Regions from separate parts of the Streptomyces sp. NPDC058872 genome, predicted to be linked through region 4. Evidence: riboswitches for the same ligand, from Rfam matches in the RefSeq annotation. Region 4 holds a riboswitch; each other region holds the start of a gene.
The links. Region 4 has a riboswitch for cyclic di-AMP ahead of ACFW22_RS19880 (C40 family peptidase). Riboswitches for the same ligand answer to the same signal wherever they lie in the genome.

Region 1 (2,191 bases), on a different contig from region 4:
TGGCGCGGGAGGGCACCCGCCGGGACGAGCTCGACGCGGTCGAGGGGTTCACGACCGCGGTGCTGGCCGAGGTCCCGCACGCCGGCGGGAGCGGGACCTTCGACGGCTTCGTCCGGGTCGTCAACCGCGGGCACCCGCCGCCGCTGCTGTTGTACGGGGACGGGCGACTGGCCCCCCTGGAGCCGGACGAGGCCGCGCTACCGCTGGGCATGGGTGAGTTGGGTGCGTGGCCGGACCGGGCGCAGGCCCTGCCGTTCCCACCGGGTGCGACGCTGCTCTTCTCCACTGACGGCCTCTCGGAGGCCCGGAACGGGCAGGGCGTCTTCTACGATCCGGCGGCCCGGCTCGCCGGGCGGATCTTCCCGGGGCCGGAGGAACTGCTCGATGCCCTCGTGGACGACGTGCGCCTCCACACGGGTGGCGGTGCGACGGACGACATGGCGTTGCTCGCGGTGAGCCGGCCGGCGAGCGGGCAGCCGGAGCGGCGCCGGACGATGCCGGTCGTGCCGCCGACCGGCTCCGGTCACCAGGGGTAGTCGAGGGGTGTCACTGCGATAACAATTGACACAACGTCAGATTTTGAAGGTTTCGCCCTTCGTGCCCCTGGCCTTGTTGAGTGGGGGTCAAATCGCCTCATAGCGTGCTAATTCAATGAATGATCAAGGGGAACGGCTTGGAATCGGGAGGCCCTGTCTATTAACGTTCGATAACGCAGTGCGGTCGTCCCAGCCGTCGCAAGAGGCGGCACCGTGCGCATGCGCCGAATCCTGAAAAGGAACCGGGGAACCACCACTTGGGGTGAATCGGGCCCCTTCGCACGCGTGCGAACCACGCACCCGCGCGAGCGAGCCCGTAGGAGACCTTCCTGCTCCGAACCCGTCAGCTAACCCGGTAGGCGAGGAGGAAGGAAAGGAGCGCGCCCCCGTGGCGTCCAACACCCCCGCACCCGAGGCCCCCTTCGACGCCTTCGGCGGCGGTGCGGGTCCCGTTGCCGAAGGCACCGAGTGGAACCCCACCGAGGGCTCCCTCCGGGCCGAGAACCGTTCCGGCGGCCGGCACCGGGTCGTCAAGCAGCGCTCCAACTTCGCCCGCTCCTCCACCGTCCTCGGCGTCGGCGTGATCGCGGCCGTCGGCGCGGGCGGCCTCGCCACCGCGCAGGAGAAGCCCCCGGTGGCGATATCCCTCCCCGACCTCCCCGACCTGGACCTTCCGGACGCCCAGGACCTCCCCGGCGTCGGCGCGTTCCTCTCCGGCGACGAGGAGGAGGCGCCCGTCACCACGGCCGCCGCCAACCCGAACCCGCTCACCAGCACCACGTACGCCACCGCGACCGAGGACCGGAGCGGCCAGGCCGAGCAGGTCTCCGCCGGCACCGCCGACGCGGGAGAGGCCCTGCGCGCCCGCATCCTCCAGCAGGCCGAGCAGCAGCAGGCCTCCGCAGACGCCACCGAGAAGGCCGAGGCGGAGAGGGCGGCGGCGGAGAAGGCGGCCGTCGAGGCCGCGGCCAAGGCGGAGGCGGCGGCGAAGGCCGAGGCGGAAGCCAAGGCGAAGGCGGAGGCGGAGGCCAAGGCGAAGGCGGAGGCGGAAGCGGCGGCGAAGGCCGAGGCCGAGCGCCTGGCCCAGCTGGCCGCGAGCTACTCGCTCCCCCTCTCCTCGTACACGATCACCTCCACCTACATGCAGTCCGGCTCCATGTGGTCCTCCGGCTACCACACCGGCCTCGACTTCGCCGCCCCCACGGGCACCCCGCTGAAGGCCGTCCACGGCGCGACCGTCAAGTCGGCCGCCTGGTCCGGTTCCTACGGCTACCGGATCGTCCTGGAACTGGAGGACGGCACCGAGGTCTGGTACTGCCACCTGTCGTCCATGACGGTCAGCGTCGGCCAGACCGTGGGCACCGGCGAAACGATCGGCCGCGTCGGCGCCACCGGCAACGTCACCGGCCCCCACCTCCACCTGGAGGTCCACACCCCCGGCGGCGACGGCATCGACCCGGCCGGCTGGCTCCGCTCCAAGGGCCTGAGCATCTGACCCCGGTGGAATAGGCCCGGCGGCGGGACCCGTTGGTCGATTCATGACCACCCTCCGCCCGCTGGGCACCTCCGAGCTGCACGTCTTCCCCCTCGCCCTGGGCGGCAACGTCTTCGGCTGGACCGCCGACGAGGACCAGTCCTTCGCCGTCCTCGACGCC
Region 2 (2,191 bases), on a different contig from region 4:
GGGCCGATCAGATCCCGCCACCCACGGGCCCGAAGCTCCGTCATGATCCAGGCGGCGGCTTCGTTCATGGTGTCCGCGCCGCCGTAGCCGAGGCGGTGGGCGGCGAGGAGGGCTCCGCAGACGCACCGGGCCCCTCGGGCGTTGCGCAGTTTGTACGGAGCGTTCTGCCAGCCCCACTCCGTCAACACCAGACGGGCGTAGCCCAGGTGGACCGAGGGGCGCAGCTCCACCTGCCCGATGCGGCGCCAGGCATGGAGCCGGTCGGGCAGCGCGGCGCCGATCCGGCCGGGGATGCGGCGCTCGTCCGGGACCTCCTGGGGCAGGGCGGCGAGGGCATCGGCCACCAACCGCTCCACCGGCACGCTGAGCAACTGCCGCCAGTCCGCTTCCGTCGGGGCCGACTCTTCGACAGGGATCGCGCCGGTGACGATCTGCCGCCAGGCCACGTCCTCGAAGAGCGCGGCGGCCTCGCGGTCAAGGTCATCGGGGGTGAGCAGCGAAGGGGAAGGGGGCATCGAGGTGGCTCCTAGGTTGACTACCTCCATCTTTCATCCTTAATGTCCATTTTGCGAGTTTTGACCCTCGCGGAGAAACGATCGCGTCGCATCGAGCCGCCCCGATCAAGCAGTCGCATCACACCTAATTTCCGCACATTTACTCATGAATGGAATTACTTCCCATATCAGACATAAGCCATCGAGTGACGGGATTCACTCCCCACCCCATCCGCGCGACGGAAGCACTCCCCCACCCCTTGCCGGACAAGGAAGTTCGAGGCCCCGGGGAGATCACCGATCTTGAATTCGCAGAATTGTTTGATCAATTCCCCGACGCCCGGGAACCACTCCCCTTGTTATTCATTGCATTGCTGGCCTACGGTCACCTCCATTCGAGCGGATCGCCTAATCCTGCCGCCGCTCGACACACCTCCCTTTTCACCCGACGGCAGGAGCGGGGGACCCACGAATACGCCGGTCCGGTGATCCGGAACGGCTCGGGGTGCAGCCGCGTGTGCGCGGCCGGACACCTCCCGTCCGAACCCGACAGCTCACCTCGCAGGCACCGGAGAGGAACCCGTCATGCCTGCTCACGCCAAGCACCGCCGCCCCCGCCGCAGTCCCGTCTCCCGTGGCCTGGCCCTGGTGGGCACGGGTGGCGCCGCACTGAGCCTGCCGCTGGTCGTACCGGCCGCCGCCCATGCCGCTCCGGCGTCCACGGCCCCGGAAACGGCCACCCGGCCCTTCACCGCCCCTGCTGCCCCGGCCGCCGCCAAGACGGTCACCGCCCCGGCCGCCGCGCGCACCTACACCGTCGTGAGCGGTGACTCGCTTTCCCTGATCGCCCACAAGAAGGGAATCCAGGGCGGCTGGAAGAGCCTTTACCGGACGAACAAGGGAGCGGTGGGTGACAATCCGTCACTCATTCACCCCGGTCTGAAGCTGACGATTCATAAGGGTTCTGCAAAGCCCGTTCCCACGCAGGCCAAGCCGAAGAAGTCCGCCACGACCGAGCGCGCGAGCCGTTCCGAACGCCGCCCGGCCGCCCCCGCGGTGTCCACCGGCACCGGTGCGTCCGCAGCACAGGCCGCCCCCGCCTCGGTCAAGGCCGCTCCGGTCGCCGCCACCAACTACGCCGACAACCTCGACGGCTGGATCCGGGAGTCGCTGGCGATCATGGCCCAGCAGGGCATCCCCGGCACCTACGACGGCATCCTCCGCAACGTCATGCGCGAGTCCTCGGGAAACCCCAGGGCCATCAACCTCTGGGACTCCAATGCCGCCGCCGGCACCCCCTCGAAGGGGCTGCTGCAGGTCATCGAGCCGACCTTCCTCGCCTACCACGTGCCCGGTACGTCCATGGACCTGTACGACCCGGTCGCCAACATCACCGCCGCCTGCAACTACGCGGCCGACCGGTACGGCTCCATCGACAACGTCAACGGGGCGTACTGACCCGCTGCCGCCGGAAGTGCTCGTCGAACCAGGAGGTGGCGAGCTCCGCCACCTCTTCCAGGGCCCCCGGCTCCTCGAAGAGGTGGCCGGCGCCCTCCACCACGGCGAGCCGGTTCTCACACCGCAGCAGCGCCCGGGCCTTCCTGTTGAGGTCGAGGACCAACACGTCCGCGCCCCCCACCACCAGGAGCGTGGGGGCGCGCACCCGTCCCAGGCGCTCGCCCGCGAGGTCCGGCCGG
Region 3 (2,191 bases), on a different contig from region 4:
TCTCCTTCTGGGATGTGACGCTGGATGTGACGCAAGGTCGGTGCAGGGTCGCTTGGCCTTGCGGCAAGAGCCTAACCGGCTCGGGGGCTCCGGCCCGCCGCGCGCCCGCCCCCTGGGACGAAAAAGGACCCAAGGGCACGTACATCGGGACGAAAGATCCCAGATCTACTGGACGGTAACCCTCGCGGTCGTCAGGTCCCCTTCCCCGCCAGGGCCCCGGAACGGGGGAACCCCGGTCCGGCGCGCACGGGGGAGGGGCGCGCCGGACCGGGGTGGTCACCGCGGGAGGGTCGTCGGCACCGCGCGAGCCGCCGGACTCACACGGGCCGCCGGGCTCACTTCAGGTGGAGCTGCTGGCCCGGGTAGATGAGGTCGGCGTTCTCGACGACGTCCTTGTTCAGCTCGAAGAGCTTGGCCCAGCCGCCCTTGACGCCGTGCGCCTGGGCGATCTTGCTGAGGGTGTCGCCGGAGACGACCTTGTACTCGCCGTCACCCTTCTTCACCTTCTTGCCGGTGGGGGTGGTGACGGTCTTCTTCGCGGCCTGCGGCGCGGCCTGCTGGGCGGCCTTCTTCGGGGCCTGGCGCTGCTGGCTGCGGGTGGTCGGCTGCTCCGTCTCGCGCTGCTTCGGAGCGGCCTGCTGGGGGGTGCTCTCGACGGTGCCGCCGGAGTAGGAAGCGCTGGAGAGGCCGACGCCACAGCTCGGCCAGGCACCCTTGCCCTGGCCCGCGAGGACCTTCTCGGCGATGGCGATCTGCTGGGACTTCGAGGCCAGGTTGGCGGTCGGGGCGTAGGCGGTGCCGCCGTACGCGGCCCAGGTGGAGGCCGAGAACTGCAGGCCGCCGTAGTAGCCGTTGCCCGTGTTGATGGCCCAGTTGCCACCGGACTCACAGGCGGCGACGACGTCCCACTCGGCGGCGGTGGCGGCCGAGGCGGTGCCCGCGGTCAGCAGCGGCGCGGCGACGGCGGCACCGGTGACACCGGCGAGCGCGACGACCTGGGCGGCCTTGGAGGGACGGCGGTGTTTGCCCTTGGCGGAAAACAGCATGGGAATTCTCCTCACCGACGCCTGCGAGGTGAGCTGTCGGGTTCGGGCCGAAGAGTTGCCCGGCCGCGCGTCTGGCACGCGACTTCACCCCAAGCCGGTCTCCGGCGGTCCGTCTCGACCGCCGGGCCCGGCGCTTACCTTGGGTCCCCCGCTCCTGCCTTCGGCGCTTGCGCGACGACTGTTCCCATCGGCCGACGGCAGGATTCGGCGTTTCGGTCGACGGGGCCCGCGGTGGCGAGCGGTGACGACCGTAGACACAGACCCACCGGAAGTTCAAAGAGGCCCATGGGGGACATATCGCCCCTCCTTGCCTTCCGGCGGGTGCTGTTTGCGCAGGTGAGAGCCGGCGGAAGCGAAGTTTCCGGACGTGACACGCCAGTTGGGACGAAGAGACCCATGTCTCACTTACGCAGAACCGGACATAAGGCGACCAATCACCCCTCCGCCGCGACCGGATCCGCCGTCAGGTCGAGACTCTGACCAGGCAGGATCAGATCCGGATCGGTCCCCACGGTCTGCCGGTTGGCGTCGTAGAGCGCGGTCCACCCACCGGGGAGTTCGTTCTCCTGGGCGATGTCGGACAGGCTGTCGCCGGGTCGCACGGTGTATTCGCCCGAAGTGCCCTTACTGTCCTTTTCGGCGGAAGCTTTCGCCCCGTCAGTCGCCGACTGGACGTCGCCCCCGCTCACGCCCGAAGCATGCCGACCCGCATCGGATGAATTGCCCGGCATGCCACTTTCCTCCGGTGCCGCCTCGCCCCGGTGCTTGCCGGTGCCCGGCGTGGCCGACGGCACCTCACCTTCCGGAATTCCCGGCGAAACAGACACATCGGGCGTAATGGATGCATCAGGGGCGGTCGGTGCCGTCGGATCGACGGGAGCGGTCGATCCATCCGGATTGACCGATGCGTCAGGAGTTGACGGAATCGTCGGATATGCCGGAGTGGTCGGGTGCGTCGGAGTGGCGGAGGTCGCCGGGGCGCTCGGGGTCACGGGCGCGGCGGGCTGCTGAGTCGCCCCTTGCCCACCCGCGGAGGACACCGGCTCACCGCCGGTGCGATTGGACTCCGGAGGCGGGCCCGTGGGCGCCGCCGGGGTGACGGCGGGCCCGGGGTTCACTCCGGTGGCCTTGCCGTCGTTCTTCAG
Region 4 (2,191 bases):
CCACCTGTCTGGGCCGGGCCGGAACCACCGCCGCCGTCCTGCTCGCCGCCGGCACTCCGGGCAAGCGCCTGATCCTCCCCGGGGCCCGCGTCACGCTCCGCCAGCCGGCCCCGGACGGTCCCTTCCAGGGGCGGCCGGGCGAACTGGAGGTCCACGCGCACGAACTCCTGCGACAGCGCGCCCTGCTGGCCGGACTGCTCGCCGAACACACCGGGCGGGAGCGCGAGCGGATCGACGCCGACCTCGACCGCCTGACGGTCCTGGACGCAGCGGCAGCCGTCGCCTTCGGACTGGTGGACCACGTGGTCTCCAGTCGGCGCGGCACCGGCGCCACCCGGTGAGCCGGCCGTGGTGCCCGAGCTCCCTCCGCTGCCCGCGCTGACCCGCGCCGAGGGCGAGTTGGTCGATGCGTACCTCGAAGTCATCGACCTCCTCGGAAAGATCAACCCGTCCAGGGGAGCACACACCTACGGCGCCCTACGGGCGGCACAGGCCCTGGTGGGGCGCGCGGTGGCGCTGCGCGACGCCCTGACCCTCATGCACGTGCGGGGCGAGAGCGAGGTCCACGCGGACACCCTGGCCCGCGCCCTGCGGGTGTTGGACGGCGAGCGGCGCACCGACCGGGTCACCGTCCCGCGGACTCGGGCGAGTTGACATTGCGGCATGTCGTGTCGAGGTCCGGACGGCCGACGACCGGCGCAGGAACCCTCCCTCGTTCGGCGTAGCGGACAAGTCGACATGTGGAGGGGGAGAGTTGCACGGCAGGTGTACGCATCTGGCGCAATCTGGCATTCCACCGCTGGTACAGGGCTCGTCAACCACCTCTCCAAAGGTCGCTAAAGCATCTTGTCCACCCGAACGGATCAGTCGTGAGGAGCCTCACATATCGCCGTTTCAGCTCGGTTTTCGACCCGTACATGGGTCAAGATCCCTGTCGACGACAAGCCCCCGCCATCCGAGGCGGGGCGGTCCGGGCGGACGCCGAGTCCTGCCGCCGTCCGGGCGTCTGGTCGACAGGAGTGGATCGGCAGGAGTGGAGGACCCGAGCAGTACGGGACCCGAACGCTGCTTCGCGCAGCGGTCCGTCCCTTGGGGTGAAGCCGCAGCCGCGGCCGGGCATCTTCGCCTGCCCGAACCCGACAGGTCATCCTTCGCAGGCGGCTGACGAAGGGTTGCGCATGACTGCGCAGATGCACGTCCCGTCCCTGCTGTCCCGGGCCGGAGCCGTCTCGGCTCTGACCCTCGCCGCCGTCGGCGGCACGATGCTCGCACCGGGTGCGACGCCGGAGGCCCAGGCAGCGACCACCTACGCGAACAAGGCACTGAGCATCGCCGCCTCCAAGAAAGGAGCCCCGTACCGCTACGGGAGCGCCGGACCCAGCAGGTTCGACTGCTCCGGCCTGACGCTCTACGCGTACAAGAAGGCGGGCAAGTCGCTGCCCCGGACCGCGCAGCAGCAGTACAACAAGACCCGTCACGTTTCGGCCGCCAGCAGGCAGAAGGGGGACCTGGTCTTCTTCCACTCCGGCGGGAGGGTCTACCACGTGGGCATCTATGCCGGCAGCGGCAAGATCTGGCACTCGCCCAAGACGGGCTCCTGGGTGAAGCTCGACAAGATCTGGACCTCGAAGGTCCTTTACGGTCGCGTCTAGGGAGGGTACCGGGTCGTCATCAACCTGCGGGTTTTGCCTGTGCGGCGGGGCCTGGACGGGTAGGCCTTCCCGGGTGACTCGTGTGCGGCTGACGGATGCGGAGTGGGAGTTCATCGGGCCTTACCTGCCGATCGGCGAGTACGGCCCGTACCCCGGGCGGCTGCGGCAGCACTTCGAGAGTGTGGGCTGGTGGTTAAGGGGCGGCCACGACGAACAAACCGGGCAGGAAACCGAAGGTGATCCCGAGCGGGAAGAACGACGGCGCATCCGGCGCCGACGGAAACTCCGGCTGAAGGCCGCCCTCCTCGGACGCTCCAGGGGCGGACAGACCAGCAAGATCCATGTCTCCGGCGACCGGAAGTGCCGCCCGCTGGCGTTCATCCTGACCGCGGGACAAGCAGGCGGCAGCCCGCAGTTCATCCCCGTGCCGCGAAAGGTACGGGTCCGCGGGCCCGTCGGCCGGCCCCGCACCCGGCCCGACGCGGTCGCCGGGGACTCCCGGCCCGGCGCCCTGTGCACCTCCCACAGCGGCACCCGGA

Region 1: linked by a shared signal. The riboswitch ahead of ACFW22_RS22110 (M23 family metallopeptidase) and the one ahead of ACFW22_RS19880 (C40 family peptidase) in region 4 are both predicted to bind cyclic di-AMP.
Region 2: linked by a shared signal. The riboswitch ahead of ACFW22_RS20040 (transglycosylase SLT domain-containing protein) and the one ahead of ACFW22_RS19880 (C40 family peptidase) in region 4 are both predicted to bind cyclic di-AMP.
Region 3: linked by a shared signal. The riboswitch ahead of ACFW22_RS20535 (transglycosylase family protein) and the one ahead of ACFW22_RS19880 (C40 family peptidase) in region 4 are both predicted to bind cyclic di-AMP.

Annotation. Positions count from the first base shown of each region.
Region 1 covers NZ_JBHYMK010000035.1:21,899-24,089, reverse strand. The annotation lists gene ACFW22_RS22115 (PP2C family protein-serine/threonine phosphatase) at 1-536, shown strand, start outside; cyclic di-AMP (ydaO/yuaA leader) riboswitch at 749-913, shown strand; gene ACFW22_RS22110 (M23 family metallopeptidase) at 925-2,031, shown strand; gene ACFW22_RS22105 (aldo/keto reductase) at 2,075-2,191, shown strand, end outside.
Region 2 covers NZ_JBHYMK010000030.1:14,558-16,748, forward strand. The annotation lists gene ACFW22_RS20035 (hypothetical protein) at 1-545, opposite strand, end outside; cyclic di-AMP (ydaO/yuaA leader) riboswitch at 890-1,075, shown strand; gene ACFW22_RS20040 (transglycosylase SLT domain-containing protein) at 1,080-1,952, shown strand; gene ACFW22_RS20045 (phosphoribosyltransferase family protein) at 1,936-2,191, opposite strand, start outside.
Region 3 covers NZ_JBHYMK010000031.1:30,125-32,315, reverse strand. The annotation lists gene eno (phosphopyruvate hydratase) at 1-1, opposite strand, end outside; gene ACFW22_RS20535 (transglycosylase family protein) at 336-1,046, opposite strand; cyclic di-AMP (ydaO/yuaA leader) riboswitch at 1,050-1,222, opposite strand; gene ACFW22_RS20530 (transglycosylase family protein) at 1,481-2,191, opposite strand, start outside.
Region 4 covers NZ_JBHYMK010000029.1:75,329-77,519, forward strand. The annotation lists gene ACFW22_RS19870 (ATP-dependent Clp protease proteolytic subunit) at 1-341, shown strand, start outside; gene ACFW22_RS19875 (hypothetical protein) at 349-654, shown strand; cyclic di-AMP (ydaO/yuaA leader) riboswitch at 970-1,175, shown strand; gene ACFW22_RS19880 (C40 family peptidase) at 1,179-1,652, shown strand; partial or broken gene ACFW22_RS19885 (hypothetical protein) at 1,726-2,191, shown strand, end outside.